DNA from 4 places in the Mesorhizobium delmotii genome. Region 1 is predicted to be linked to each of the others. Evidence: riboswitches for the same ligand, from Rfam matches in the RefSeq annotation. Region 1 holds a riboswitch; each other region holds the start of a gene.

Region 1 (8,301 bases):
TGCCGATCGCCAGGTGGAGCAGCCTGACGATCATCCTCCCCAGCCGACATCGCGGGCCGCAACGCGCCATTCGGCGGCGCCGGCGCGGCGCCGATGGCTGCTGCTGCCGTTGAGGAAGTCGGCGATCCTTGCCGCCGACTTCGCCGAGGCGAAGGTGAGCAGCCGATCGTGATGGACCACGGGCTCGCCAGTCTCATTGTCCCAGATCTCGAACCGGCAGCTTGGGTTAGGCATGGCTTCGAAACGGTTCTTCATATCGATGGTCCCGGTGATCGTCGGACCCAGGTTCCGCGACCCCGGCTTACGGATGGCTTACGGGCGCGCTCGCGCGGGTCGCCCTCGGCTAGCTCGCCTTCGGCGCGAGGCGCTGCGCGACATGGTCGGCGATCGCCAGGCTTGAGGTCAGGCCGGGGCTCTCGATGCCGAACAGATTGGCCAGGCCCTCCACGCCATGCACCGCCGCATCCTGGATGACAAAGTCGGCATTGGCTTCGCCGGGACCGGAGAGCTTCGGCCGGATGCCGCTATAGGCCGGCTGCAGACTGCCATCGGCCAGGTCCGGCCAGTATTTGCGGATCTCGTCGTAGAAGCGCTCGCCACGCGTTGGATCGACGCGATAGTCGAGTTGATCCGTCCATTCGACGTCAGGCCCGAAGCGGGCGACGCCGTCGAGGTCGAGCGTCAGATGGACGCCGAGCCCGCCGGGTTCGGGCACGGGATAGACCAGCCGCGAGAATGGCGCCCGGCCGGCGACCGAAAAATAATTGCCCTTGGCATAGCGAAGATCTGGCACGAATTGCGGGTCGAGCCCGTCAAGCGCGCCGGCAAGTGCTGTGGCGCCAAGCCCGGCGGCGTTGATGAAGCGCGTGGTGGCGATTTCAAAGCGCTCGCCGCTTGTGCTGTCGACCGTGTCGAGCGCGATGCGCCCGCCCTCGATGCGGCCGCAGACGATGCGGGTGTTGAGGCTGAGCGCCGCCCCGTGCTCCTCGGCGTCGCCCAGCAGCGCAAGCATCAGGGCATGGCTGTCGATGATGCCGGTGGCCGGAGACAAAAGGGCGGCCGTGCACCGCAGCTTGGGCTCCAGCCTGCGCGCCTCTGCTGCAGTCAAGGGCGCCAAATCGCCCGCGCCGCAAGCAGAGGCGTTGGCCAGGATGGAAGCGAGCACCGGCTCCTGTTCGGCATCCGTGGCGACGATGAGCTTGCCGCAGCGCGCATGCGGCACCGCCCGCTCTTGGCAATAACGGTAGAGCTTTTCCCGGCCTGGCACGCAGAGCCGGGCCTTCAGCGATTCGGCCGGATAGTAGATGCCGGCATGGATGACCTCAGAATTGCGCGAACTGGTCCCGGTGCCGATGGCGTTCTCGGCCTCGAGGATCAGGGTATCCATGCCACGCCGCGCCATCTCTCGCGCGATCGCAAGGCCAATGACGCCGGCGCCGGCGACGATGCAGTCGACATGGTCCACGATCAGGCCACCTCAGCCTTGTTGTTGTGCCTGCTGGTGACCCGTTCGGGGATCAAGTCTTGGCGACGCGCACCGCCGGCTTGGCGCAGGTTCTCGCGTTCCGCAGCCTCGAAGCTGAAATTCTGCATGTCTTCCGTCCATCCGCCAGCCCTTCCGAAATGGCTTGACACCCTTACAAGAAACGGATGCACCAAACAGCATTAATCCAGAGGCCGATGCGCGCGCCGAACGGCGGCAGGGCGCACGTCCCGGCATGCAGGACAGGAGCTATCATGGACGCTCGACCGAATTCTCCCGAAGCCCGCGACATCAGCTACCACTTGCACGGCTACACCGATGCCCGCAAGCATGAGGAAGCAGGGCCACTCGTCATCGAGAAGGGCGACGGCATCTATGTCGAGGATCTCGCCGGCAACCGCTATATCGAGGCGATGGCCGGGCTTTGGAGCGTCGCGGTCGGCTTTTCGGAAAAGCGGCTGGTCGATGCGGCGGTGCGCCAGATGTCCAAGCTGCCTTACTATCACGACTTCGGCTCCAAATCGCATTCGCCGCTGATCGATCTCGCCGAGAAGCTGGTGCAGATGGCGCCAGTGCCGATGAGCAAGGCGTATTTCACCAATTCCGGCTCCGAGGCCAACGATACGGCCATGAAGATGATCTGGTACCGGTCGAATGCGATCGGCCAGCCCGCACGCAAGAAGATCATCAGCCGCAATCGTGGCTATCACGGCGTCACCATTGCCGCTGCAAGCCTGACCGGCCTGCCCAACAACCACACTTCCTTCGACCTGCCGATTGCCAATGTGCTGCATACGGCGACGCCGCACCATTGGCGCGATGGGTTGCCAAATGAAAGCGAAGAGCAGTTTTCGAGCCGGCTTGCCGACGATTTGGAAAAGCTGATCCTGGCCGAAGGACCGGAAACCATCGCTGCCTTCTTCGGCGAGCCGATCATGGGCGCCGGCGGCGTCATCGTGCCGCCGGCCGGCTACTGGGAGAAGATCCAGGCGGTGCTGTCGAAATACGACATCCTGCTGGTCGCCGACGAGGTGATCTGCGGCTTTGGTCGAACCGGCGAGATGTTCGGTTCGCAGACCTTCGGCATCAGGCCTGACATCATGGTGCTGTCGAAGCAGATTTCTTCGTCCTATCTGCCGATCTCGGCCCTGCTGATCAACGAAAAAATGTTCGAGCCGATTGCCGACGAAAGCAATCGCATCGGCACCTTCGGCCACGGCTTCACCGGCGGCGGCCACCCCGTCGCGGCGGCGGTCGCGTTCGAGAACCTGAAGCTGATCGAGGAGCGCGACCTTGTCGGCAATGCGTGCAGGGTCGGCGCGCATATGCAGAAGCGGCTGCGCAGCCTCGCGTCGCACCCGCTTGTCGGCGAGGTGCGCGGCGTCGGCCTGATCGCGGCGGTCGAACTGGTCGGCGACAAGGCGAACAAGACGCCGTGGGAGACGGCCGGCGCGCTGGGCGGGCTCGTCAACGGTTTCATGCAGCAGAACGGCGTGATATCCCGCAACATGGGCGACGCGCTGGCTTTCTGCCCGCCGCTGATCATCACCGAGCCACAGGTCGATGAGATGATCGACGCGTTCGAAAGATCGCTTGAAGCCGCCGCCGGCCAGGTCGGATCACCGAGCTGAACAGGGCAGCGAAACAAAGAGGCTGAATGGGCGCTGGTGATTGGCGAAAGCCGAAGCGACATTCAATCTCCCCCCCTTGCGAGAAAGATGTCCGGCAGGGCAGAGGGGATCGCGGCTTCATTCCAGCTTGGGTTCCTCGCCCCCACCAGAGTGGGGGAGAGGTGGCTCGGCGAAGCCGAGACGGAGAGGGGGAACCGCGCCCTACGAAAGCCCCCTCTCCGGCCGCTTCGCGGCCACCTCTCCCCCGCTTCGCGGGAGCGAGGAACCCAGGTCTTGAGAGGTTCGAGGGACAGCACCCTTCGGCCCTGCCGGGCATCTCCCCGCAGGGGGAGATCGGCAGCTTCGCCGGCGGCGCCACGATCGGCAATTGGTCCGAAGCGACTGCCTGGACCATACTTGAACATCCTTCGCGCAGGTGCTACGTCGCTCCCATCGACAGGGGCGCTCCGTACTGCCGGGGCTGAGATGGAAGGTGCCAAGCCTTCGGTCCCTCAAGCTGATCTGGGTAATGCCAGCGGAGCGAGGCGACCATGTTTTCAGGTGCACAGATTTCCCTGTATCCGATGTGCGACGATTTCGTCGGCGTCATCCTCAAAGCGATTTCGGCGATGGATTCCTATCGGCCGAATTTCCGCATCGAGACCGACGACATCTCGACGCTGATCGTCGGCCCGCCGGAACAGCTTTTCCCGGCCATGCGCGACCTGTTCGCATCGGCGGCGGCAAGTGGCGTGCATTGCGTATTATCGGCAACGGTGTCGCGCGGCTGCCCTGGCGAGCCTGACGATCCGATCTGCACACCGATTTCCGGCAGCAGTCACGAACTGTCCCTGGCCGAGCGCATCGGCGCGGCGCGGGCGCATGTCGACAGCGCGAAAAAGCTCGGACAAGAGGTCGCCGCGCAGTTCTCGCTCTATCCGCTCGGCGAGGGCCACCACATGGACGAGATCTACGGCTGCATCGACTTTCTCAAGACTTCGGGCGTCTTCGACAGGTCGAAGAATTTCTGCACCAAGCTTAGAGGCGATGCCGGACCGGTGTTCGCGACGCTATCGGAAGCCTTCCTTCGCTTCGGCGCGCCGCAAGGCCATGTCGCGCTCGACTTTACCGTGTCGGCGAACAGCCCGAGCCCTTGTTAGTGTTGGTTGTCAACGGGTTGCAGCGAAATCCGAAACGGCATCCGGAACGACTACCAGCTTGCCGACAAAGTCCTTGGCGATGAAATCCGCCTGGGCGCGGTGGAAATCGGAGAGCTTGTAGACACCGCCGACCGGCGGCCGGATCTTCTTCTCCTCGATGTAGCGGACGATACGGCGGAAATCGTGTCGCGTGCCCTGGCTGGACCCGTGCAGCTGCAACTGCTTGGGACACATGTGCGCAGATCGAGCTGCACGACCGGGCCGGCAATCGCGCCGGCCGCCGTGTAGCGGCCTTCGGGGCGAAGGTTCGCGCGGTCGGGTGGTGTCTCAGTTTAACTTGCGGCTCACGACCCCAGCCGACCTTGTGCAGTGCCGACCGCCGTTGATATGCTCGATCATTCAGTCAGCGGGGAAGGATGTTCGATATCTCGGGTCGCGACCTGACACTTGGCGCAGCCGGTGCTCATGCTGCATTTGGACTCGACAAGCCGATCACGTTTGTCGACGCGGCCTGCGCTCAACAGGCCGTCGCCCAACCTTTCCGAAAATACAAGGTTGGCGACATTGAAGTCTTCTCTCTGATTGATGGCATGCGTGACGTTCCGCTGCGGGAGGGTATGGTCAGGAATGTCAGCGTCGAACAGGTCAAGGCGGCGTTGCGTGGTGCCGGTTTTCCCGACAATCAGGCGCCCCTGCGGTTTATCGTCATGGCGCTCAAGCTGCGCGATCAAGTGGTCCTGATCGACTCGGGCACGGGCGGTCATCCGATTTATGGTGAAGGGAACGGCCGGCTATTCGAGAGCATGGCCGCGGCGGGCCTTGACCCCAAGGCAGTCAAGACGATCCTGATCCCCCATCTCCACGGCGACCACATTTATGGCCTCATGAACAATGAGAGCAATGCGCAGGTCTTCCCGGATGCCGACATCGTGGTGCCCGCCGCGGAATTGAAATGGTGGACGCGCCCGGGGGTCGAGTCGATCGATCTCGGACCGACGCGCAAGGGCCTCGCCCGGCGCATTCAGGCTACCGTGGCGACGTGGAAAAACGTCAGGACTTTTGAGGGTGAACCAGAACTCCTGCCCGGCGTGCACGCCGTTCAGGCGCCTGGTCATAGCCCGGGAATGGTCGCGCATCTGGTGACCTCGGGCGGCAAACAGTTCCTGATCAGCGCTGACGTGGTCAATCTTGCGCCCCACATTTCAACAAATCCCGAGTGGCAGCTTGCTATCGACCAGGATCCGCAAATGGCCGTCGAAACGCGAAAGAAGATCTTCGATCGCGCGGTCGCCGACAAGCTCACCATTTCGGGTACTCACTGGTTGATGCCGAACGTCGGCACGCTGTCCAAGGATGGCAACAGCTACGTATTCGCAGCCGAGGGGTAATATTCCTGCCACACTACCCGTGCCAACTAGACGACGACGGCTGCCCGTAGCGGACGAACCGGTCGGCGTCTGAGCCAGCTTTTGGCCCATCATGTCGATCGCAGAACTAAGCGAGAGCGATAATCTTGGCTGTCAACGGGTTGCTGCGAGATCCGAGACAGCATCAGGCACGACAACTAACTTGCCGACAAAATCCTTGGCGATGAAATCCGCCTGGGCGCGGTGGAAATCGGAGAGCTTGTAGACCCCGCCGACCAGCGGCCGGATCTTCTTGTCCTCGATGTAGCGGACGATACGGCGAAAGTCCGCACGCGTGCCCTGGCTCGACCCGTGCAGCTGCAAATGTTTCAGGTACATGGTGCGCAGATCGAGCTGCACGACCGGGCCGGCAATCGCGCCGGCGGTGGTGTAGCGGCCTTCGGGCCGAAGGATGCGCAAGAGGTCATTGAAAATCGCACCGCCGACGAGGTCGGCGACCACGTCGATCGGTTGGCCGTCGGTCGCGTCGTTCACGGCAGCAGGCAGATCGGCGACGCCACGGGTGATCACCGCCTCGGCGCCGATGTCGAGCACGGCCTGTTCCTTGCCCTTGCCGACGACGGCATAGGGGATCGCGCCGCGCGCCCGCGCCAATTGCACGATGCCGGAGCCGACGCCGCCCGACGCGCCGGTGACCAGCACGCGCTCGCCGGCCATCAATGCGGCGCGTTCCAGCATCTGTTCGCCGGTAAGGTAAGCGCAGCAGAAAGTGGCGAGTTCGACGTCAGTCAGGTCGGTAGCGACGACATGGGCATTTTCGGCCGGCACGGCCTGGTATTCGGCATAGCCGCCGTCGCGGCCGTGGCCCATATAGTCGATGTCGGCGAGTGAATCATCGTCGCGGTTGTAGATCGAGAAATCGACCATCACCCGCTCGCCGATGCGGGCCGAAGAAACACCATCGCCGACGGCAACGATGTTGCCGACGGTGTCGGTGCCCTGGATGCGCGGGAAAGTCAGCGTGTTGCCCTGACGCCGCCAGGTCGACACGGCGGCAGCATCTTCCTCCGTGCCGTAGGCGCCCTGTCGCACCCAGACATCGGTGTTGTTCATGCCGCAAGCGGTGACCTTGACCAGCACTTCGTCAGGGGCGGGTGAGGGCACTTTCACGTCGGTGCGATAGACAAGCTTTTCCGGTCCGCCGTGACCGGTCAGAAGCACCGCGGCCATGGTGGCGGGGAGGGAGGGTTTTGCGGTCATCGATGTTGCTTCCAGAATTCCGGGTCGCGCTGCCCCTCACCCTTACCTCTCCCCGTGAAGAACGGGGAGAGGGGGGCGCCGGCGCTGGGTGCTTGACCCTTCTCCCCGTTTCTTACGGGGGAAGGTGCCGGCAGGCGGATGAGGGGCAGCGCCAAGGTCTACAAATTAGAGATTGGCAAACACGCTCTTCACCGCATCCGCCGTCTTGGAGACGACGATGTCAGCCTCTTCGCGGGTGAGGCACAGCGGCGGCGCGAAGCCGAGAATGTCGCCCTGCGGCATGGCGCGGCCGATGACACCACGCTCGCCGAGGGCGGTCGCAACCTGCGGCCCGATTTTTTGCGCGGCGTCGAAGAACACGCGTTCGTCCCGGTCGGCGACGAATTCGATAGCCGCCAGCATGCCGTCGCCGCGCACCTCGCCGACATTTTTGTGGCCGCCGACGGCTTTCGCCAGTTCGGCGCGGAAATAGGCGCCGGTTTCGCCGGCATTGGTCACCAGGTCCATCTCGTCGATCAGTTCCAGGTTGGCGACGCCGGCGGCAACGCAGATCGGATGCGCCGAATAGGTCCAGCCGTGGCCTATGCTGCCGAGCTTGTCGGACCCCTGCACCAGCACCTGCCAGACCTTGTCCGAGACGATGACGCCCGACAGCGGCGCATAGGCCGAGGTCAGGCCCTTGGCGATGGTGATCAGGTCGGGCCTGATGCCGTAATGGTCGGAGCCGAACATGGTGCCCAGCCGGCCGAAGCCGGTGACCACTTCGTCGGCGACCAGCATCACGTCGTACTTCTTCAGCACCGCCTGGATCTTTTCCCAATAGAGGGCGGGCGGCGGCACGATGCCGCCGGTGCCGAGGATCGGCTCGCCGATGAAGGCGGCAACCGTGTCCGGGCCCTCAGCCAGGATCATCTCTTCGAGCTTGTCGGCGCAGTGTTGGGAAAACTGTTCCTCGCTCAGCGAGCGGTTGGCGCGGCGGAAATAGTAGGGCGCCTCGGTGTGCAGGATCGGCGCACGCGGCAGGTCGAAGGCGTTGTGGAACAGATCGAGCCCGGTCAGCGATCCCGTCATGACGCCGGAGCCGTGATAGCCGCGCCAGCGCGAGATGATCTTCTTCTTCTCGGGACGGCCGAGCACGTTGTTGTAGTACCAGATCAGCTTGATGTTGGTTTCGTTGGCGTCGGAGCCGGAGAGGCCGAAATAGACCCTCGACATGCCTTGCGGCGCCCGGTCGATGATCATCTTGGAAAGCGTGATCGACGCCTCGGTGCCGTGGCCGACATAGGCGTGGTAGTAGGCCAGGTTCCTGGCTTGCGCGGCGATGGCGTCTGATATCTTCTGGCGGCCATAGCCGACATTGACGCAATAGAGGCCGGCGAAGGCATCGATGCTCTTGCGCCCGTTGTTGTCCCAGATGGTGA
Region 2 (8,301 bases), on a different contig from region 1:
GTGGACAGGCTCTCGACCATCGTTGCACCCGCCATGAAATGGTGGTCGGCGCGCGGCGCCAGATAGAGCGGCAAACGCGGGTGCAGCAGCCTGACCGGGCGCGACAGCGAGATGTCCGGTGTACGCAGGATCAGCATCTCGCCGCGAACGCCGCGAAGCCTTTCATCGCCGTACGCCATTCCCATGCAGTCGATCTCGCGGTCGAATCCCGTCACGTGCCGGGCGTCCACTCCGAAGCGGAACTCGACGCCGCTTCCGGCGAGTTTTTCATGCAGCGCCGCCATTGCACGGCGTGGGTCGAGATGGGCTTCGCCCGGGAAGAACAGCCCGCGACGGAAGCGGCCGGCGAGATCGGGTTCCAGGAGCGCGATTTCGTCTTCGTCGACCCGCCGATAACCCGACGTGCGGCTTGCAAACCGGTCGAGTTCGCCCGCATCCCGCGGCATTGCCAAAACGAGCGTTCCGGCCCGCGTGACATGATCCGGCAGGACCGCATCCCACCAGTCGGCGGCATCGCGTCCGAGATCCAGCACCGGCTGCTCGGCGCTTTCGCGCTCGCACCAGGGCGCCAGCATGCCGCCGGCCATCCATGATGCGTTGCCGCCAAGGCCATGCCGGGTCTCGGCAATGGTTACCGCAGCACCGCGGGCGGCGAGTTCGAAGGCGGCGGTGAGGCCGGCGACGCCGGCCCCTTTGACCAGCAGCCTCATGACGGCTCCGGCATCTTCGGCATGGGCGGTTCGCCGTCCACCGGCATGTAAAGATTGCCGCCCTCGCGGTACTTCGCGGCCATCGCCGCCATGCCCTCTTTCTGTGCCTCGGCCCGAATGTCGTGGGAGATGCGCATCGAGCAGAATTTCGGCCCGCACATCGAGCAAAAATGCGCCAGCTTGTGCGCCTCCTTGGGCAAGGTCTGGTCGTGGAAGGACCGCGCGGTTTCGGGGTCGAGCGACAGGTTGAACTGGTCTTCCCAGCGGAACTCGAATCGCGCGCGGGAAAGGGCATCATCCCTCACCTTCGCAGCCGGATGTCCCTTGGCGAGGTCGGCGGCGTGCGCGGCTATCTTGTAGGTGATGACGCCCGTCTTGACGTCGTTGCGGTCGGGGAGACCGAGATGCTCCTTGGGCGTGACATAGCAGAGCATCGCCGTGCCGTACCAGCCGATCATCGCCGCGCCGATGCCTGAGGTGATGTGGTCGTAGCCGGGTGCGATGTCGGTGGTCAGCGGCCCAAGCGTGTAGAACGGCGCCTCGCCGCAGACGGCGAGCTGCTTGTCCATGTTCTCCTTGATCTTGTGCATCGGCACGTGGCCGGGCCCCTCGATCATGACCTGGCAGTCCTTGGCCCAGGCGATCTTGGTCAGCTCGCCGAGCGTTTCTAGTTCGGCGAATTGCGCCGCGTCGTTAGCGTCGGCGATCGAGCCGGGACGAAGGCCGTCGCCTAGCGAGAAGGACACGTCGTAGGCTCTGGCAATGTCGCAGATTTCCTCGAAATACTCGTAGAGGAAGCTCTCGCGGTGATGATGCAGGCACCACTTGGCCATGATGGAGCCGCCGCGCGACACGATGCCGGTGACCCGGTCAACCGTCAGCGGGATGTAGTGCAGCCGCACGCCGGCATGGATCGTGAAATAGTCGACACCCTGCTCGGCCTGTTCGATCAGCGTGTCGCGGTAGATTTCCCAGGTCAGGTCCTCGGCGACGCCTCCGACCTTTTCGAGCGCCTGGTAGAGCGGCACGGTGCCGATCGGCACCGGCGAATTGCGTAGAATCCATTCGCGGATGTTGTGGATGTTGCGGCCAGTCGAAAGGTCCATGACGGTGTCGGCGCCCCAGCGGATCGCCCAGACCATTTTTTCAACCTCTTCGGCCATCGACGAGGTGACGGCGGAGTTGCCGATATTGGCGTTGATCTTCACCAGGAAATTGCGGCCGATGATCATCGGCTCGCTCTCGGGGTGGTTGATGTTGGCGGGAATGATGGCCCGCCCGCGTGCAATCTCGTCGCGTACGAATTCCGGCGTGACGAAGTCGGGGATCGCGGCGCCGAAGGCTTCGCCGTCGCGCAGCACGCTGCCGCGCAGGATCCCGCGGCCGAGATTCTCGCGGATGGCGACGAATTCCATTTCGGGTGTGATGATGCCGGCGCGAGCATAGGCGAGCTGGGTCACCGCCTTGCCCGCTTTGGCCTTGAGTGGTCGATTGCGGATGGGAAATTCCGGCGTCAGCCGTTCGCCTGATGCGAACCCGTTGTCCTCCGGCCTCACACCGCGGCCTTCCTGGAATTCGACATCGCCGCGCGCCTTGATCCATCCGTGCCGAATCCGGGCAAGGCCGTTCTCGATGTTCGTTTCAACCGTCGGATCGGTATAGGGGCCGGACGGATCATAGACGGTAACCGCCGGTTCGCCGGCCGTCGGATAAACGGCGATTTCCCGCATCGGCACCCTGATCTGCGGATGGATCGAGCCGGGTTTGTGGATTTTCCGCGAGGCGGGCAGTGGTCCCGTCGACACGGCGGGGGTGAGGGCATTCATCGTGAGGCTCCTTTGCTCATGCATTGGAGACCCAGTTCTGTGCCGGAAGGATGAAAAGACGCTTTGGTCTGCCTGCTTACAGGTTTTCGGGCGTAAACTCCCGCAAAGCGCTTGCACCGTCCCTACGCCAGTATGAACTGGATCAGGTTCAACGGGTCACTGCGCCGCGAAAGCCAGCAGTATCTCAGCCCCTTGCCGGGACTCCCCTGGTGAATGCTTGGAATTGAACGAGCCGGCACTGCTTTGTCAAGCGCCTTCGGCCAGTGGCGGTGATCGGCGGTCGAACAAACCCGAGGAAAACGCTCGCACATGTGTCGGCGACAAATCACGCTCCGGAGACCTGGCGACGGATCAACGGGACCTGCCAAACCGTCGGACTAAAGATCAATCCTTATGATGATCACGCCTCCAATCGGCACCAAAGGTTTGCGAGGAGATCGCCTCGATCCGCCCTGCCTGGTCAGCGCGGCGAATTCCTTTTCGCGGGCGTGTCGACAGGTTGGCCACAATACTGGTGAGGGAAACGGAAGAGCAGATCGATCAACCGCTCGGGCATGTCGATGAAGGCATCGACCTGTTGCCGGAATTGATCGTAGCGCTTCAGAAATGGTTTCGTCGGGAAGGTCGCGTTCGCGAGGCAGCATCCGCACCGGTCGCGCCAGCATTTCACAGCCGAAAAACCCGCCACTCTTGAGGGCAAGAGCGGCGGGCTTTTGCAGAGCTACTCGAACTGAATACGCGTTCCCACTCACATTGGCTGCGGATAATAAGGCGGCATTAACATGCAAAATTCACGCATCTAAATCGATCCGAATGCAAGATGAAGCGGGCTCGGAGGTTCCGGGCCGAAATCGCTGTCCCCGCCCAATCCATAAAGCGTCAGCTATCAGAAAATCCGCGCTTGACGCTACGTAAGGTCTCGTGTTTTTCGCTGTGCGGGGAACGACTTCCAGTCTCGGTCCAGGGCGACGAAAATGAGGGGCAGCAATGGTGGCTGGCGAACCAAACGACGTGCGCGTCAAACGCGCCGGTGGCGGATGGGTCGTTCATATTGTTGAGGACGGCAAACTGACAGTTCATCGGTTCAAGACACAGTCTCCCGCCGAGAATTTCGCCGAAGGCCAACGAGCCAGGCTCGGCCTTGCTGGCAGGCCACCGGATTTGGGAAGACGTTGGATGGCTGGTGAGCCTTTGGCGCCGGCGGGAGAAACACATCGCCGAAGGGCCATTTCAACGCTATTTGCGGCCGTTCGGCTGGCCATATTTACGATGATGGTTGGCACCGCTGCCGATGCGGAAGACGACTATGTGACCTGCCTCATCGACACGGCGGCAAAGATCATGAAAAGCCAGGTCGTCAAGGACCCGGCCGCGGCGCTGGAAAAAGCAGCAAGAATTTGCAAGCCGCCACGGCAAGTAACCTGAGACAGGGGTCAAACACGCAAATTCACATTAGAGCCACGCCGCTGTTGGCGCACCATGGAGACGCGGGACATTGCGCCATCTCACGAAAGCCCACGTTCCCGGAAGGCGCGGCGGGCCTCCTCCTTTCGAAGCTGGAGTGTCAGCAGCTCCGTGAGGTCCTCTCTTCGGCGCTGGGCGAGTTGCAACGAGGCGGAGAGGCTCTCACATATACGGCGCAAGTCACGCCCCGGAGACCAGGGCAGGAATGGCCAAAGCCTCATTCGCCTCGTCAAGAATGGAGAAACTGTAACGGCCATCGGCGTCAAGATCGACGGAGTAGCTCAGGCGGTCGAGTATGTGGTTATCCTGGTCGAACGTAACGATCCGCGGCTTCAGAGAGGTGATATGCGCTTCGTCCAGATAAATGGAGTTGCAGACAATGATCTGGTCGTCGGGCTGGCAAGTGCGGGCGGCTGCTCCGTTTAGAATACAGCATCGTGAGCCGCGCTCGCCGAGGATGACATAGGTCGAAATCCGCGCACCGGAATTCTTGTTCCATATCTCCACGAATTCCATGGGCAGGATTCCTGCTTCTTCACAGTGGTCAGGGTCGAGCGTTATCGAACCATGGTAATTGAGGTTCGCTTCGGTGACGTAGATGCCGTGCAGCTTGCCGGCGACTATTTTTCGCATTGGTCCGTTTCCTATCGATCATGCGTGACTAATCATGCCGCCCCTAGGAGCGGCCAATTATTCGGTTAAACTCCGACGACGAGGGCGCCGCCGCTGAGACCGGCACCCGCTGCCGCCAGAAGGATCTTTTCGCCCGGCCGAAACGGCTCCGATTGGTGGGCGAGCGACAGGGAGAGCGGGATCGTCGCGGCGGAAGAGTTGCCGTAGTCGGCGATTGTCTTGACGATTGAGCGATCGGCAATGCCGAGGCTTCGCCCGACCGCGTCGAAAATGCGCGCATTGGCCTGATGTGGCACGAACCGACCGATATCCTGCGGCTGCATTCGGGCAGCAGTGAGCGCGTCCTGCGAGCAGGCGGTCATCATCTCCACAGCCTTGCTGAATACTTCGCGGCCATCGGTCATCGTCATGCGGGTTTGCCCGAGATCCAGGCCACTTTGGAACGGGACGTTGCTTCCGCCGGCGGGAATCTGGATCAGTCCGTAGCGCGAACCGTCCGAATCGACTGATGCACCGAGAATGCCCTGATAGGCGTCCTCGCACGGACCAATCACCAGGGCACCGGCGGCATCGGCAAAAAGGACCGAGCTTGCGCGCTCGGCTGGATTGATGCGGCGGCTGAGGATGTTGGCGGCTATGACAAGGCTCGCTTTTCCGTGCAGGCGGGTGAACCCGTCGGCGAACATCAGCGCATAGATGAAGCCAGCGCAGGCGCCGGTCAGATCGACAGCGCCGGCGCGGCTCAGTCCCAGCCGGTATGCGACCAGCGGCGCACTGGGCGGCAGGAGGTGATCGGGCGTCGAAGTGGCGAGCAACAGCAGCCCGATGTCGCTGCGCTCGATGCCGGCATTCGCCAACGCCATGTCGCCGGCAGAGGAGGCAAGGCCCGACAGCGTATCTTCGTCCGTTGCCCAGAAGCGCGAGCGAATTCCCGTTCGCCGCTCGATCCAGCCGGGTTCGAGCCCGAGATTGTTTTCGATTTCCGGGTTCTCCACTTTGCGCCCAGGCGCATGATGGCCAAACCCGAGAATGCGCGACGATCTGCTCATGGCCTCGAACCGAAGCGTTCGCCGGCTTCCTCGATTGCGTCATGGAGCCGGTCGAGCTCATCGCCGGTTATGCAATAGGGCGGGAGAAGATAGAGGACATTGCCGAGCGGACGCACAAGCAGGCCGCGCTCGAGGAAAAAAGCGCGCAGCTTCGGCCCGATCTCGGCCAGATAGCCGGCTGAGCCGGCGCGCAGATCGAGCGCCGCTATCGTGCCGGTCGCCCGGCTGTCTGTGAAGTTGGGATTGTCGCGAAAGCGTCGAAGCCCAGCGGCCTGCATCGCGCTCAAGGCCGCGATCCGTTCGGCCACCGGCTCGTCACGCCAGATCTCGACATTGGCAAGTGCTGCCGCGCAGGCAATCGGATTGGCGGTATAGGAACTCGAGTGAAAGAAGGTCTTCCTCCGGTCCGTCGAATAGTGGGCCTGAAAGATGGCTTCGGTGGCAAGCGTTGCGGCCAGTGGGATCGCGCCACCGGTCAGGCCCTTCGAGGTGCACAGGATGTCGGGAGAAATGGACGCCTGCTCGCAGGCGAACATCGTTCCGGTGCGTCCCCAGCCGGTCATCACCTCGTCGGCGATCAGCAGCGTGCCGGAGGCCTCGGCGATCCTCTTCAATTCGGCCAGAACCCAGGCCGGATACATCAGCATGCCGCCGGCGCCGAGCACCAGCGGCTCGACGATCAGGGCGGCGGCGCGCCGGTCGCGGCTCACCGCTTCGAATCGATCCAGTGTGCCCTGCTCGCGCCCGGCGGCCGGAAAGGGAATGGTGTCGACCTCGAACAGCAAAGGCTCGTAGGCGGCGTTGAACACACCGCGGGCGCCGACGCTCATCGTGCCGATGGTGTCGCCATGATAGCTGTGCTCCATGACGACGATGCGCGAACGCGGTGCCCCGAGGTTGCGGAAATAGCCGAGCGCCATCTTCAGTGCGACTTCAACGCAGGTCGAGCCGCTGTCGGAATAAAACACCCAGTCGAGTCCGAAGGGAGCGAGGCTGACAAGCGCCCTGGCCAGGCGTTCCGCCGGCTCGTGCGTGAAACCTGCGAAGATGATCTGGTCAAGCGCCGACGCGGTCGTCTCTATCGCCTTCATGATGCGGGGATGGCGGTGCCCGTGGGTGACCACCCACCAGGAGGAAATCGCGTCCAGGATACGCGCGCCGTCGGCCTTGTGCAGATAGGCGCCTTCCGTCAGCACGATTTCAGGGATCGCCGGCTCGACCGCGTGCTGGGTAAAGGGATGCCAGACAGCCGAGCGGTTCATGCGCGGACCTCATCGAACGCCGCCATGTTGAAATAGGTTGTCATGGCCCACCCCAGCGTCATCGGCGTCAGCGGGTCGAGCAAGGGGAGGCGGCCGAGCACGCGCACGTCGCCCATCCCCGCGATCGTGCACTCCGTGTCAGGCATTGCCTCGCCGATAAAGGCCACGCCGAGCAACGGGATGTCACGGCGGCGCAGCGCCTCGATCGACAGCAGCGTGTGGTTGATCGTGCCGAGGGAGGTGCGCGCGCAAAGCACCACCGGCGCCTGCCAGCGGGCGAAGACGTCGATGAACAGGGTCTTGCGGGTGAGCGGCACCATCAGGCCGCCGGCACCCTCTACGATTAAGGGACATTCGACCGCGGGCAGGACGAGGCGGTCGGGGTCGATCGTTACGCCTTCAAGTTCGGCGGCACGATGCGGCGACAGCGGTTTCAACAGGCGCCAGGCTTCCGGCAGGATCCGCTCGGGCGGCACTCCGCCGAGGCGGGCGACCGCCTGGCTGTCGGTTTCGCCGTCAAGTCCCGACTGCACGGGTTTCCAGTAGGCGCCGCCCAGCAGTCCGGCGAGACCGGCCGCGACAACTGTCTTGCCGATGCCGGTATCGGTGCCCGTGACGACGAAGGTTCTGCTCATGCCTTGATGCGCTCCCATTCTTCGGCCAGCGCGTCGATCATGTCGACGATATCGGCCTCGCCGACATTGAGCGTCAGCGAGATCCGCAGCCGTGCCGTGCCCTCGGGCACGGTCGGCGGACGAATGCCGCGCACGTCGAAACCGCGTCCCTGCAGTGCAGAAGCCAGCGCCATGGTGCGCCTGACGTCGCCGACAAAGACGGGGAGGATCTGTGAGCCACTCGATTCAAGACCGCAACGCGCGTCGAGCGCTTCGCTGGTGAAGGCGACGAGGCCGGCCAGCCGCTCCCTGCGCCTGGGTTCGTCGCGCAGGATATCCAGCGCCTCGGATGCCGCCACTGCCATCAGCGGGGAGGGGGCCGTCGCATAGATGAAGGGTCGGCAACGGTTGACGAGGTAGTCGCGGATGACGGCCGGTCCGGTCACCAGCGCGCCGGAGGCACCGAGCGCCTTGCCGCAGGTGTGGAGCACCACGACATTGTCGCGGCCCTCGAAATCATGGGCGAGACCGCGCCCGTCCGGGCCATAAACTCCCGTGGCGTGCGCCTCGTCGATGAACAGGAACGCCTCGTGGCGGTCGGCGACCGCGATCAGCTCGGCGAGCGGGGCCCGGTCGCCATCCATGCTGTAAAGGCTCTCTACCACGATCCAGGCACGCCCGGCGCCGCCTCGTGCGCGCCAGCTCCGGATCGCATCGCCCACCGCATCCGCGTCGTTGTGCGC
Region 3 (4,563 bases), on a different contig from region 1:
GAAGGGCGCCTCGCCGCAGACTTCGAGCTGCCTATCCATGTTCTCCTTGATCTTGTGCATGGGAACATGGCCCGGCCCCTCGATCATGACCTGGCAATCCTTGGCCCAGGCGATCTTTGTCAACTCGCCGAGTGTTTCCAGTTCGGCGAACTGCGCTGCGTCGTTGGCGTCGGCGATCGAGCCGGGACGAAGGCCGTCGCCGAGCGAGAAGGACACATCGTAAGCGCGGCAGATGTCGCAGATTTCCTCAAAATGCTCGTAGAGGAAGCTTTCGTGGTGATGATGCAGGCACCACTTGGCCATGATGGAACCGCCGCGCGACACGATGCCGGTGACCCGGTCGACCGTCAGCGGGATGTAGTGCAGCCGCACACCGGCATGGATGGTGAAATAGTCGACGCCCTGTTCGGCCTGTTCGATCAGCGTATCGCGGTAGATTTCCCAGGTCAGGTCCTCGGCGATCCCTCCGACCTTCTCAAGCGCCTGGTAGAGCGGCACGGTTCCGATCGGCACCGGCGAATTGCGGACGATCCATTCGCGGATGTTGTGGATGTTGCGACCGGTCGACAGGTCCATGACGGTGTCGGCCCCCCAGCGGATCGCCCAGACCATTTTTTCGACCTCTTCGGCCATCGACGAGGTGACGGCTGAATTGCCGATATTGGCATTGATCTTGACCAGGAAATTGCGGCCGATGATCATCGGCTCGCTCTCCGGATGGTTGATGTTGGCTGGAATGATAGCCCGCCCGCGCGCCACCTCGTCGCGCACGAATTCCGGCGTGACGAAGTCCGGGATCGCCGCGCCGAAAGACTCGCCGTCGCGCTGTATCCCGCCGCGTAAGCTCTCGCGGCCGAGATTCTCGCGAATGGCGACGAACTCCATTTCGGGGGTGATGATCCCGGCGCGCGCATAGGCAAGCTGCGTCACCGCTTTGCCCGTTTTTGCCTTTAGCGGCCGGTGGCGCACGGGAAACTCCGGCGTCAGGCGCTCACCTGACGCGAAGCCGTTGTCCTCCGGCCTGACACTGCGGCCATCGTGAAATTCGACGTCGCCGCGTGCCGTAACCCATTCATGGCGAAACCTGGCGAGGCCTTTTTCGATGCTGGTTTCGACAGTCGGGTCCGTATAGGGGCCGGACGGATCGTAAACGGTGACAGGCGGTTCGCCGGCAGTCGGATGGACGGAGATTTCGCGCATCGGCACCCTGATTTGCGGGTGGAGGACGCCGGGGTTGTGGATTTTCCGCGAGGCGGGCAGTGGTCCCGTCGAGACCGCCGGGGTGAGGGCATTCATCTTGAGGCTCCTTTGCTCATGCATTGGAGACCCAGTTCTGTGCCGGAAGGATGAAAAGACGCTTCTGTTGACCTGCCGAAACAGGACCTCGGGCGTAAACTCCCGCAAAGCGCTTGCACCGTCCCTACGCCAGTATGAACTGGATCAGGTTCAACGGGTCACTGCGCCGCGAAAGCCAGCAGTATCTCAGCCCCTTGCCGGGACTCCCCTGGTGAATGCCTCAGGTTGAACGGGCCGGCTCCGTTTTGTCAAGCGCATTCGGGTCCGGCCGAAAGCAGCAATCGCCTAGTTGGCAGCATCCGTTTGTGGATGCCATACCAAATGGCTTACACCGGGGGTCGTGGATGATTACCGACGACTTGCACCCACACGTCATTGCGATTGACGTGATGCTTTCTGGACTTGGGATGAGTTCTGCCAAGCCTCGCACGCCGCGTTGATGATGGGCTCGTAGGTTCGAAGGCCAGTTTGAGAGCAAGTTGGAGCGCAGGTATTTGCCCGAGGTTTTTCACCGGTTTTAGTTCGGGGGCATCGCGACGGCAGGAAACGGCATGGGTTCTCCGGCACGTCGCGATTTGCCCTTGTGTGCCATCCAGCGAGATCCATGAACAGCACTGCATGCGCGGTTGGCGACATGGCGGCTAGTGTCGGCAACTATCAACAACGGCCTGATGCTATAGCTGAACGAGCTGACAAAGCTCGCTAGTGGCGCCACCCATAGTTCGACGAACAGGATTCTTCCGCACATTGGTGCAGGTTCCGGTATTCACTGTTGGTGCGAATACGTTCCAAGAGTCGGAATCGCGGTCGACGCCGTGATTTGCCTGTGCTCCATGCCTTCCGCCCGCTGATTTCACCCGAGCCTTCGATTGTCCAACTTCTCCCGCAGGCCGACAGTGGCTGTGGCCGGGCCGAAGGCGATGGACTCGTGCTGTCCGAGTTGCGGCCGCCGGCCCGCCGCTTCCCACAGTCACTAATGCGCCAGTTGACCGATCTGCCGTCGCAGGGGCGCGGGTTGTCGAAATCCGGCTCCACGCAGGCGGTTTCGATGCGCGAATTCATAAGGCCAGCGCCGGATCTTCACCGAGAGGCTCCTGAGGCGGTTCGACCGAAAGCCGGCGCACGGTTCGGCTCGGCGAAAAACATCGTCCGCCTGAGGGCGAGGTTTCAGCCTGGCACGCTTGCTTGCAATGTCCTCAAGCGTTTGCGGGATTGGGTCCGCTTTACAGCCCACCCGAGATGCAGCTTCGATTCCGCTAAAATGAGCTTTGGAATCGGAGTATGCCGCCGAGGCTGTTCTTTTTGCCGAGGTGAGTCCAGTTCACGCCGGAACGGTCGAGCGTGCCGACGCCGAAGTTGCCGTAGTGGGCATAGTCGACTTCGGCTGTGACTGTGAAACCTGGAACGACCATATAGGCGACGTTTGCAGCCAGACCAGAGTTCCTGAGCTGATCACCCGAGACCTGAAGGTTGAACGAAGTTTTCTCGTCGAACGTGTAAGTGGCGCCGGCCCACAAAGCCCAATTGCCGCTCCAAATTTTGTAGAAGCCGCGACCGTGAGCGGCGACTGCGTTAGTTGGGTCATCGCTGAGATTGCCAATGGAGCCGTAGCCAAACATTCCAAATAGCGACAGGTCATCTGTGACATTGACATCGACTCGGACCTTGCCGGCCAAAGCTTCGTAGTCGCTGTCACGAGCGATTACGCCAGTGATCGCGCCCCAGCCCTGCGTCTGTTTCACGCCGAAGACGACGTGCGGAACATGACTGTCGATAGTACCGACTACACCCGACCCTTGTTCAAGTGAAACCAGAGCCGAAAAGCCATTATCGGCATCGAAGTAATACTGAGCCACGTTGGTATCGAAGTCGCTGTACGGAACGAGTATGTTATTGAGGACGTTCCCGGCGTAGCCTGTAAACGTGTCGAAGGCCGACTCGTCCTTACCAACTCGGAGGCCACCAAGCTGGATCCAGGCGGAAGTCAGCTTGACGCCGCTGTTGAAGCTATAGTTGTGAGGACTGTCCGGACCCGGATGAGCGTTGCGGTTGCCGAAGTTCACGCGGGTTTCAGTATAGGTCTTCAGTGCGCCGAGTTCGGTCTCTTGGCGCGTCCAAGTTTTGAACGTGAAACGCGTGTTGTTTCGCCAGGTGCCCTGAGCCTCGCCAGTTCTCACATCGGAGGTTCTTGTCCCGTCATACGATCGGACATCCCCGAGGCCGACGTCGTAACGGATGTAGCCGCCGATGCGCACGCAGGTCTCCGTGTCGGGGATATGGAAGTAGCCCGAACCGTAGACGTCGCAGACCTTGACGTATTCGGTCGGGCCCGGCGCGGAGACTTCGTCCGCCGCGCGAGCGACGGAAACGGAGATCAGGGCCGCAACTGAGCCGAGAAGAAGGCTGCTTACGTTCATTCTGGATCTCGATTCAAAGGTTAAAGTCGGAAGCGTCAAAGAGCGAACCCGTGGCCTATCCGAGGAGAAAAAACATGTGCATCGCGCTCCTCCTTCGTGCCTAAGGAATGCGCGATACTTAGTTGACTAGAGGAGTTCCGGTGTACTTTAAGAGTAAGCCGAGTGATACTTGTAATTTTGCTTAATCTCACTTCTTCAACTGCATGACTTATTGAAAAACAACTGTGGTTGGTCATCAACTGTCCGAAGGAGGTGAGATTCGACCAGCGTCAGGCTTAAAGAAAAGGCAAAACGCCTATTGCCTTGCTGCGCTTCCACACAACTGTCAGTCAAACTCTTTCAGTTACATCAGGGATTCAGCACTTCTGAACCAATATCCATCTCCGTTGTGTGGGTTGGCCGTCGGCGTTCGATGCGGAGCAGCAAGCGACGTGCCATCCTGAAGAGGTAGCTCCGCGCTGACACTTAAATTGGCCGGCGCAACTTCGTCGCGCTCCCCTTCTTTTTTGCTTTTTGGGGGTCAGGCTGAGCACTAAGCAGAGGTTTGGGACACGGTTCGTATGTCCGATATCTGACACTTTCGTTCGATACCGACAGCATCTGTTTGCTGTGAAGCTCGGGTCGAGACAGCATGCGGCGCCGCCGCTCGGACGCCAGGCGGGAGCGCCGCCATCTGGATCGTGCCAAGCATGGCCCGTTCCGTTTTGCAGCGGCGCAATCGTTCACATCCCTGTGCGACTCACCTGGCGCCCTTTGCGGATCGCATGGATGCATGCTCACGAGATTGGCGTGGTTGGGTTTCAGCGCCACCGCCTTGTTCGATTCGGTCAAACAGGCCAACTCTCGACAG
Region 4 (8,301 bases), on a different contig from region 1:
CGCCACCACTTCGCTGGTCTCGGCCTTTGGCCGTGCCTTGCGGTCGTCCAGCTTGGTGCCGCCGCGCTGCGCCAGCATGTCGGAATAGCCGCCGGCATATTCGATCCAGCGGCCACCGCCGTCCGGCGCGACCAGGCTGGTCAAGGTGCGGTCGAGGAAATCGCGGTCGTGGCTGACGAGGATCACCGTACCGGCAAAACCGGCGACCAGTTCCTGCAGCAATTCCAGCGTCTCCATGTCGAGGTCGTTGGTCGGCTCATCGAGCACCAGCAGGTTCGCCGGCCGCGCCAGCACGCGGGCGAGCAGCAGCCGCGCCCGCTCGCCGCCCGAAAGCTCGCGCACCGGCGTGCGCGCCTGTTCCGGTTTGAACAGGAAATCCTTCATGTAGGAGACGACGTGGCGCTGCTCGCCATTGATGACGAGGTTCTCGCCGCGCCCGTCGGTAAGGTATTGCGCCAGTGTCTCTTGCGGATCGACCGCCTCGCGTTTCTGGTCGAGCGTGGCGATCTCCAGATTGGTGCCGAGCCGCACCGTGCCTGAGTCCGGCTTCAATTCGCCGGTCAGCATCTTCAGCAGTGTCGTCTTGCCGGCACCGTTCGGGCCGACCAGGCCGACGCGGTCGCCGCGCTGGATGCGGGTCGAGAAGCCCTTGACCACAGTAAGGTCGCCAAAGCTCTTCTCGATGGTCTTGGCCTCGATCACCAGCTTGCCGGATTCGGCGGCGTCGCTGGCCACCATGGTCGCCGCACCCTCGGCGCCGCGATGGCCACGAAAGCGCTGGCGCATGGTCTGCAGTTCGCCGAGCCGGCGCATGTTGCGCTTGCGCCTTGCAGTCACGCCATAGCGCAGCCAGTGCTCCTCGCGCACGATCTGGCGGCCAAGCTTGTGCTGCTCGCGCTCTTCTTCTTCCAGAACGGTGTCGCGCCATTCCTCGAAATGGCCAAAGCCCTTGTCCAGCCTGCGGGTCTGGCCGCGATCGAGCCAGACGGTGGCGCGCGACACGCGCTCGAGGAAGCGGCGGTCGTGCGAGATGACGATCAGCGCCGAAGAGGTGCGGGCAAGCTCCTCCTCCAGCCATTCGATGACCGACAGGTCGAGATGGTTGGTCGGCTCATCGAGGAGGAGAATGTCGGGCTCCGGCGCCATGACGCGGGCAAGGGCGGCACGGCGCGCCTCGCCGCCGGAGAGATCGCTCGGCCGCTCGTCGCCGGACAGGCCGAGATGCTCCATCAGATAGGTGGCGCGGTAGGGATCGTCGGCGGGTCCGAGCCCCGCCTCGACATAGGCGCGGACGCTGGCGAAACCATCCAAGTCGGGCATTTGCGGCAGGTAGCGCACTGTCGCCGAGGGCTGGCGGAACACCTCGCCGTCCTGCGGCTCTATCAATCCCGCAGCGATCTTGAGCAACGTCGACTTGCCCGAGCCGTTGCGGCCGACCAAAGCGATCTTGTCGCCCGCCGACGCCGTCAGTTCCGCCCCGTCGAGCAGCGGCGTGCCACCGAAGGTCAGTTTTATGCCGTCGAGATTGAGAAGTGGCGGCGCCATGTCAGCTTCCAGGTAAGGGGAATGGGTGGGCGAGCAACAGCGCGCGGCCACTGCTCAGCGCGATTTCCAGCCGGCCCTTGACCTCGTTGGAAATGGTCAGCGACGAACCGAACGCCATCTCGATATGGTTCAGCGGCCATTTGGCGCCGGTCACGGTCAGGCCGGTAAGGTCGGAAAAGCCGAGAATCGAAAACAGCGTGCCATCGGCGTAGTCGAAGCCGGCCTTTCCGCGAAGCAAGGGGGTGCCTTCCTGTGCGCCGCTGGTCAAAAGCACCTCCGTCCCTGCCTCGGCCAGTCGGACACTGAGCGCCAGGTGCAGGAAGGCGTGGTCGGTGCGCTTGCCGCCGAACGCGCCGGCGAGCACGAGACTGGTCGCGCCGCGTTCGAGCGCGGCGGCGATAGCCAGTTCGCCGTCGGTCTTGTCCTTTTCTGCCGGAAACACCTGGCGGGCCACGGCGGCCAGCTCGTCCGGCAAGTCCGCCGGCACCGAATCGAAGTCGCCGACCCAGAGTTCCGGCGTCAGGTTCAGCGTCCGGGCATGGCTCATGCCGGCGTCGGCGGCGATGACACGGGAGCCTTCGACCTGACGGTCGAGCAGCGGCGTGCGGATTAGATCGCCGGCAAGCAGGATGGTGAATTTGCTCATATGCGTGGCCCTTACCAGCCCTGCTTGCGAAACGGAAGGCCGCGTTCCAGATGCCCGGCAAACTTCCGCTTGCGCCGCAACTAGGCCGGGCCTATGTGTCGAAACGCTCTAACGGGGTGCTGGACGCGATCTTCGCGAACCAGCTGAGAGGCGACCATGCCAACCCGCTGAACCTGATCCGGTTTGTACCGGCGGAGGGATTAGACGTTTCGGACAGCCCGACGCCTCAATTCCTTTCAACGCGAACGAAGGAGGCGCCGATGCGTACGTTTTTATACACTCTAGTTTCGGCAGTGCTGCTTGCGGCGACCGTTCCCGCCGGCATCGGGCCGGCATCCGCGCAGGAAAAACTCACCGTCTATACCTATGAGAGCTTCACCGCCGACTGGGGTCCAGGCCGCGCGGTGAAGAAGGCCTTCGAGGCCGAATGCGGCTGTACTCTCGAATTCGTCGCGGTCGCCGACGGCGTCGCCCTGCTCAACCGCGTCAAGCTGGAAGGGGCCGCGACCAAGGCCGACATCGTGCTCGGCCTCGACACCAACCTGACTGCGGAAGCCAAGGCCACCGGCCTGTTTTCGCCGCATGGTGCCGTCATCGACGTCAATGTGCCGGGCGGCTGGAGCGACGATATTTTCGTGCCGTTCGACTATGGCTATTTCGCCGTCGTCTACGACACCGAAAAGCTGAAGACGCCGCCGAAGAGCCTGAAGGAATTGGTCGAGGGCAATGCCGATGAGAAGATCGTCATCCAGGATCCGCGCACCTCGACGCCCGGTCTCGGCTTGTTGTTGTGGGTGAGGTCGGTTTATGGCGACAAGGCGCCGGAAGCCTGGGCAAAGCTTAGGGCAAAGGTGCTCACCGTGACGCCGGGCTGGAGCGAGGCCTATGGCCTGTTCACCAAGGGCGAGGCGCCGATGGTGCTGTCCTATACCACCTCGCCGGCCTATCACATGGTCGCCGAAAACACCGAACGCTATCAGGCGGCGTCCTTCGAGGAGGGCGAGTATCTGCAGATCGAGGTTGCCGGCATCACCACGTCAGGCGCGAAGAACCCGTTGGCGAAACAGTTCCTGACTTTCATGACCGGACCGAAATTCCAGGATGTCATCCCCGAGACCAACTGGATGTTCCCTGCCGGCAAGACCGACAAACCGCTCAATCCGGCTTTCGACAAGCTCGTCAAGCCGACCAAGACTTTGCTTTTCAGCCCCGAAGAGGTCGCCGCCAATCGCAAGGCCTGGGTCGACGAATGGCTGTCGGTGATGAGCAAGTAGCTTGTGATTGAAAGATGATTACTCTACGGCGCCCCCCTCTGTCCTGCCGGACATCTCCCCCTCCAGGGGGGAGATCGGATGTCACTTCCGCTTTCGCCAATCGCTACAGTCGAAAGATTGAGGCGAGGGTGAAGCTGCCAATCTCCCCACTTGAGGGGGAGATGTCCGGCAGGACAGAGGGGGGTGGGCGGGAACTCGACCTCAGCCATATTTTCTGCTTCGACGATCGTTGAACTAGGCAGGGCGGCATGCATACCGGATATCCTGCCGATCCCCGCGTCACTGCCGGCACCATCGCGCTTGCCGCTGTTGCGCTGCTGATCGGCGGAGCGTTCGCCGGGCTCATCGTCGAAGGCGCCCGCGACCCGTCCGGCGCCATGTCGGCCTTCGATTCCTACCTCTTCCGCGTCGCCCGTTTCACGCTGTGGCAGGCTTTGCTGTCGACACTGCTTTCCGTCGTGCCGGCGCTGTTCGTTGCGCGGGCGTTGTCGCGGCATCCGCGCTTCTTTGGTCGCGGCCTGATCCTGCAGCTCTTCGCCGTGCCGCTTGCGCTGCCGGCCATCGTCGCCGCACTCGGCATTCTGGCTCTCTATGGCCGTGCCGGCTATTTCGCCGGCGTGCTCACCGCGATTGGCGGTCAGGGCTGGCCGGGCATATACGGCCTGTCCGGCATCCTCGTCGCCCATGTCTTCTTCAATCTGCCGCTGGCCACGCGGCTGTTCCTTGAAGCGCTGACGACAGTGCCGGCCGACCAGTGGCGGCTGGCGAGCCAGCTCGGCATGGGCGCCAGACCCGCCTTCCGGCTGATCGAATGGCCGACGCTGCGCGCGGCGTTGCCGGGCGTCGCTGGGCTTGTCTTCATGCTCTGCATCACATCCTTTACCATCGTGCTCACGCTGGGCGGCGGGCCGCGTGCGACGACATTGGAGGTCGCCATCTACCAGGCACTGCGTTTCGATTTCGATCCTGCCCGCGCGGTGACGCTGACACTGCTGCAGATCGCGCTGACCTTCGTCGTTGTGCTGGCATTGATGCGGCTTGGCGCCAACACTGTCGGCGACGCCAATCTGCCGGTGGCACCGCGCCGCTATCTTTCGGCCGGCACGGCCGAGACCGTGCTGAACACAGCATTGATCGTTCTCGCATTGCTGTTCGTCGCCGGGCCGATGGCTGCCATGGTGACGTCAGGCCTTGGCGCCGATCTCGGCCGGCTGGCGGGCGAGATCGCGGTGCGGCAGGCGACGCTGACCAGCGCCGTGCTCGCCCTGCTGGCGGCGCTGCTTTCAGTGGCGCTGTCGCTGTCGCTCGTCATGGCACGACGGGCGCTGGCCTTGAGGCGTCGCGTCGGCGCCAGGACGCTGCTCGAATACGCCACCGATACCGGCGCCGGCTTCGTCCTCGTCGTGCCGCCCATCGTCATCGGCGCCGGCTGGTTCCTGCTCCTGCGTACTGTCAGCGACGTCTTTGCCATCGCCCCTGTCATGGTCGTCACCGTCAATGCGGTAATGGCGATGCCGTTTGCCATCCGCGCCATTCGCCCCGGCTATGATGCGGCGAGCGAACGCCACGAACGGCTCTGTTTGCTGCTTGGCATTTCGGGCTGGAACCGGTTCCGGCTGGTCGACTGGCCGTCGCTGCGGCCGCCGCTCGCCACCGGTTTCGCGTTCGCCATGGCTTTGTCGCTCGGCGATCTCGGCGTCATTGCCCTGTTCGGCAGCGACTCCCTGCAGACACTGCCTTACCTCTTGCTGGCGCGCATGGGCAGCTACCGCACGATGGACGCGGCAGGTCTGGCGTTGCTGCTCGGCCTGGTTTGTCTTGCGCTTGTCTTGGCCGCTGACTGGCTGGGGCAGGGAGAAAAATCATGATGCTCAACAGCGCGGAAAGCGGTACGGCTGTGCGGCTGGAAAAGGTCTCGTTCAGCTATCGTGAAGCGCCGTTTTTATTCGATGTCGAGTTCGCCGCCTCGAAGATCACAGCCATCATGGGGCCGAGCGGTTCGGGAAAATCGACGCTGCTCAATCTGGTGGCCGGCTTCGAGACGCCGCAATCGGGCCGCGTGCTGATCGGCGGCGCCGATGTCGGCACCAAACCGCCGTCGGCGCGGCCAGTGTCGATGGTGTTCCAGGAAAACAATCTCTTTGCCCATCTTTCGGTCGAACGAAATGTCGGCCTTGGCCGCTCGCCGTCGCTCAGGCTGACCGAGGGCGACCACACTGCAATCGCCGCGGCGCTCAAGCGCGTCGGCCTTGCCGGCAAGCAACAGCGCCTGCCGCACGAACTCTCCGGTGGCGAGCGGCAGCGCGTCGCGCTCGCCCGCGTCCTGGTGCGCGACCGGCCGGTGCTCTTGCTCGACGAACCGTTCGCCTCGCTCGGACCGGCCTTGCGCGACGACATGCTCGATCTGGTAGCCGGCGTCCATGCGGAGCGGCGCATGACGGTGCTGTTCGTCACGCATCAGCCGGAGGACGCCCACCGTATCGGCCAGGATATGGTGTTCCTGGACAATGGCACGGTTGCCGCAACCGGGACTGTCGCCGATTTTTTTACCAAGGCTGGACCGGAAGCCTTCCGGCGCTATATCGGTGCAGGTCCGTTTGGCGCGGGATCACGAGATGTTGCCCGGAAGCGGACATAATTTACGGCCAAACCGGCTTCAGGCGATGTGGTGCTTGCTTGCCATGGTCAAAGTAGTGTGACTAGGTCCTCCGATACTGGTCCGGCATAGGTTGTGATTTGCCACTACGGTGTGCCATGCGTGCTCATGGCCGCGAAGGACGCTGTGGCAGTTGATTGTGCGCATGATCCTTTCTGAAAATCGATGCCCGATTTTCGGGGCCATGTGCTGAGACCCGAAAGGAAGCTGTTCTGCCGACCGGCACCGACAGAGTGAGAAGGAAACCGCTGGCGCGCTTCCTCGCGCTGGCCGGCTTTGCCATGGCGCTGGCAAGCTGCCAGATGTTCACGCCTCCGGACGTTCAGGAATCCGGCTTCCAACCTTCCAGCAAACCGATCACGGTCGACAATGTCGCCGCCAACAGCAAGCTCGCCGAAATGGCGAAGGCGCAGCATCCGCGCATACTCGCCACCTATGGCGGCGAGTATTCCGATCCCAAGCTCGAGCGCATGGTCGCCAAGGTCGTCGGCAGCCTGACCGTGGTGTCGGCCAACCCGAGCCAGACCTACCGCATCACCATCCTCAATTCGCCCAACGTCAATGCTTTCGCGCTGCCGGGCGGCTATCTCTACATCACGCGCGGCCTGTTGGCGCTGGCCAACGATTCGGCCGAGCTCGCCGCGGTCATCGCGCATGAGATGGGCCACGTCACTGCAAACCACGGCTTGCAGCGCCAACAGCTCGAGGCTGAGGAGGGGTTTGCAACCAAGGTCGTCTCCGACGTGCTCGGCGACAGCCCGACCGCCAAGGCGGCACTGATCCGCGGCAAGCTGCGGCTTGCCCAGTTCTCGCGCAATCAGGAGCTTGAGGCCGATGGCATCGGCATCAAGTCGATCGGCGAGGCGGGCTTCGATCCCTTTGCCGCCGGCCGCTTCCTGCAGTCGATGTCAGCCTACACCGATTTCCGCTCGATCAGCGGCGCCACCGACGCCAGCCTCGACTTCCTGGCGACGCATCCCAACACGCCGCAGCGCATCGATCTGGCGCAGCGTCATGCCCGCCAGTTCGGCGCGCCCGGCGTCGGCACGCGCGACCGCGACGCCTTCCTCGCCGGCATAGACGGCCTGCTCTACGGCGACACGCCGGAGGAGGGCTATGTGCGTGGCGAAACCTTCCTGCATCCAGGGCTCGGCGTGTCGTTCTCGGTGCCCGACGGCTTCATCATCGACAACTCGGCCGCGGCGGTGACGGCAACCGGGCCAGGCGACATAGCGATTCGCTTCGACGGCGTTTCGATCGACAAGAGCCGCTCGCTGACCGACTACATCCGCAGCGGCTGGGTGGCCGGTCTCGACGAAAGCAGCGTGCGCCAGGAAACGATCAATGGCAACGACGCGGCGACGGCGCATGCCAGTGCCGAGGGCTGGCAGTTCGACATCGCGGTGATCCGCGCCGGTGGCCAGGTCTACCGGCTGCTGACGGCTGCCCCTTCGGCCAGCGCCTCGCTGGGTGCCGTGGCGCGCTCGGTCAGCGGCTCCTTCCGTATCTTGAGCGCGGCCGAGAAAGCGGCGCTGAAGCCGCTGCATATCCGCGTTGTCACGGTGCGGCCCGGACAGACCATGGGTTCGCTGGCCGCGCAGATGGTCGGCGTCGACCGCAAGCTCGACCTGTTCAGGGTGCTAAATGCGATGTCGCCCGGCGCAGCCGTTTCGGCCGGCGACAAGGTCAAGATCATCACCGACAAATAAGAGTCAGGCGGCGGTCGCCAGAAACTCGGGGTTTTGCTTCACCAGCGCCACCTTGAGCTTTTCCATGGCGCGTGCCTCGATCTGGCGGACGCGTTCCTTGGAGATGCCGAGCGCCTCACCGAGGGCTTCGAGCGTCGCGCCCTCGTCGCTCAGCCGGCGCTCCTCGATGATCCTGAGCTCGCGGGCATTGAGCGCGCCAAGCGCCGTTTTCAGCCAGACAGAGCGGCGTTCGACATCGATCGTGTCGCCCACGACCTCGTCCGGCAAAGGATCGTCCGAAACCAGGAAATCCATTCGCTCGGTGGCGCCCGCATCGTCGGCGAGTGGCTGGTTGAGCGAGCTATCCGGTGCCGAAAGGCGGGAGTCCATCATCGCCACGTCAGCCTCGGAGACGCCGAGCGCGACCGACACCTCGCGATAGAGCGAGGTATTCGAGATCGGCTCGGCACCGTTCGCCAAGCGGGCGCGCAG

Evidence for each region. Region 1 has a riboswitch for thiamine pyrophosphate ahead of BQ8482_RS13440 (YkoF family thiamine/hydroxymethylpyrimidine-binding protein). Riboswitches for the same ligand answer to the same signal wherever they lie in the genome.
Region 2: another riboswitch for thiamine pyrophosphate. It lies ahead of thiC (phosphomethylpyrimidine synthase ThiC); the one in region 1 lies ahead of BQ8482_RS13440 (YkoF family thiamine/hydroxymethylpyrimidine-binding protein).
Region 3: another riboswitch for thiamine pyrophosphate. It lies ahead of thiC (phosphomethylpyrimidine synthase ThiC); the one in region 1 lies ahead of BQ8482_RS13440 (YkoF family thiamine/hydroxymethylpyrimidine-binding protein).
Region 4: another riboswitch for thiamine pyrophosphate. It lies ahead of thiB (thiamine ABC transporter substrate binding subunit); the one in region 1 lies ahead of BQ8482_RS13440 (YkoF family thiamine/hydroxymethylpyrimidine-binding protein).

What each region holds. Positions count from the first base shown of each region.
Region 1 is NZ_FUIG01000023.1:14,535-22,835, forward strand. It holds gene BQ8482_RS13425 (hypothetical protein) at 31-255, opposite strand; gene BQ8482_RS13430 (NAD(P)/FAD-dependent oxidoreductase) at 344-1,465, opposite strand; gene BQ8482_RS40070 (hypothetical protein) at 1,468-1,593, opposite strand; gene BQ8482_RS13435 (aspartate aminotransferase family protein) at 1,738-3,114, shown strand; TPP riboswitch at 3,542-3,654, shown strand; gene BQ8482_RS13440 (YkoF family thiamine/hydroxymethylpyrimidine-binding protein) at 3,645-4,253, shown strand; partial or broken gene BQ8482_RS13445 (zinc-binding dehydrogenase) at 4,263-4,558, opposite strand; gene BQ8482_RS13450 (MBL fold metallo-hydrolase) at 4,670-5,641, shown strand; gene BQ8482_RS13455 (alcohol dehydrogenase family protein) at 5,774-6,880, opposite strand; gene BQ8482_RS13460 (aspartate aminotransferase family protein) at 7,046-8,301, opposite strand, start outside.
Region 2 is NZ_FUIG01000019.1:72,325-80,625, reverse strand. It holds gene thiO (glycine oxidase ThiO) at 1-710, opposite strand, end outside; gene thiC (phosphomethylpyrimidine synthase ThiC) at 707-2,536, opposite strand; TPP riboswitch at 2,638-2,754, opposite strand; gene BQ8482_RS39145 (hypothetical protein) at 3,524-3,961, shown strand; gene panD (aspartate 1-decarboxylase) at 4,181-4,633, opposite strand; gene BQ8482_RS11235 (beta-ketoacyl-ACP synthase III) at 4,699-5,682, opposite strand; gene BQ8482_RS11230 (adenosylmethionine--8-amino-7-oxononanoate transaminase) at 5,679-6,944, opposite strand; gene bioD (dethiobiotin synthase) at 6,941-7,579, opposite strand; gene BQ8482_RS11220 (8-amino-7-oxononanoate synthase) at 7,576-8,301, opposite strand, start outside.
Region 3 is NZ_FUIG01000029.1:109,059-113,621, forward strand. It holds partial or broken gene thiC (phosphomethylpyrimidine synthase ThiC) at 1-1,296, opposite strand, end outside; TPP riboswitch at 1,400-1,516, opposite strand; gene BQ8482_RS19310 (porin) at 2,553-3,713, opposite strand.
Region 4 is NZ_FUIG01000043.1:41,997-50,297, forward strand. It holds gene BQ8482_RS25635 (ABC-F family ATP-binding cassette domain-containing protein) at 1-1,545, opposite strand, end outside; gene BQ8482_RS25640 (thiamine diphosphokinase) at 1,547-2,191, opposite strand; TPP riboswitch at 2,294-2,408, shown strand; gene thiB (thiamine ABC transporter substrate binding subunit) at 2,452-3,465, shown strand; gene thiP (thiamine/thiamine pyrophosphate ABC transporter permease) at 3,714-5,333, shown strand; gene thiQ (thiamine ABC transporter ATP-binding protein) at 5,333-6,103, shown strand; gene BQ8482_RS25665 (M48 family metalloprotease) at 6,403-7,830, shown strand; gene BQ8482_RS25670 (RNA polymerase factor sigma-32) at 7,834-8,301, opposite strand, start outside.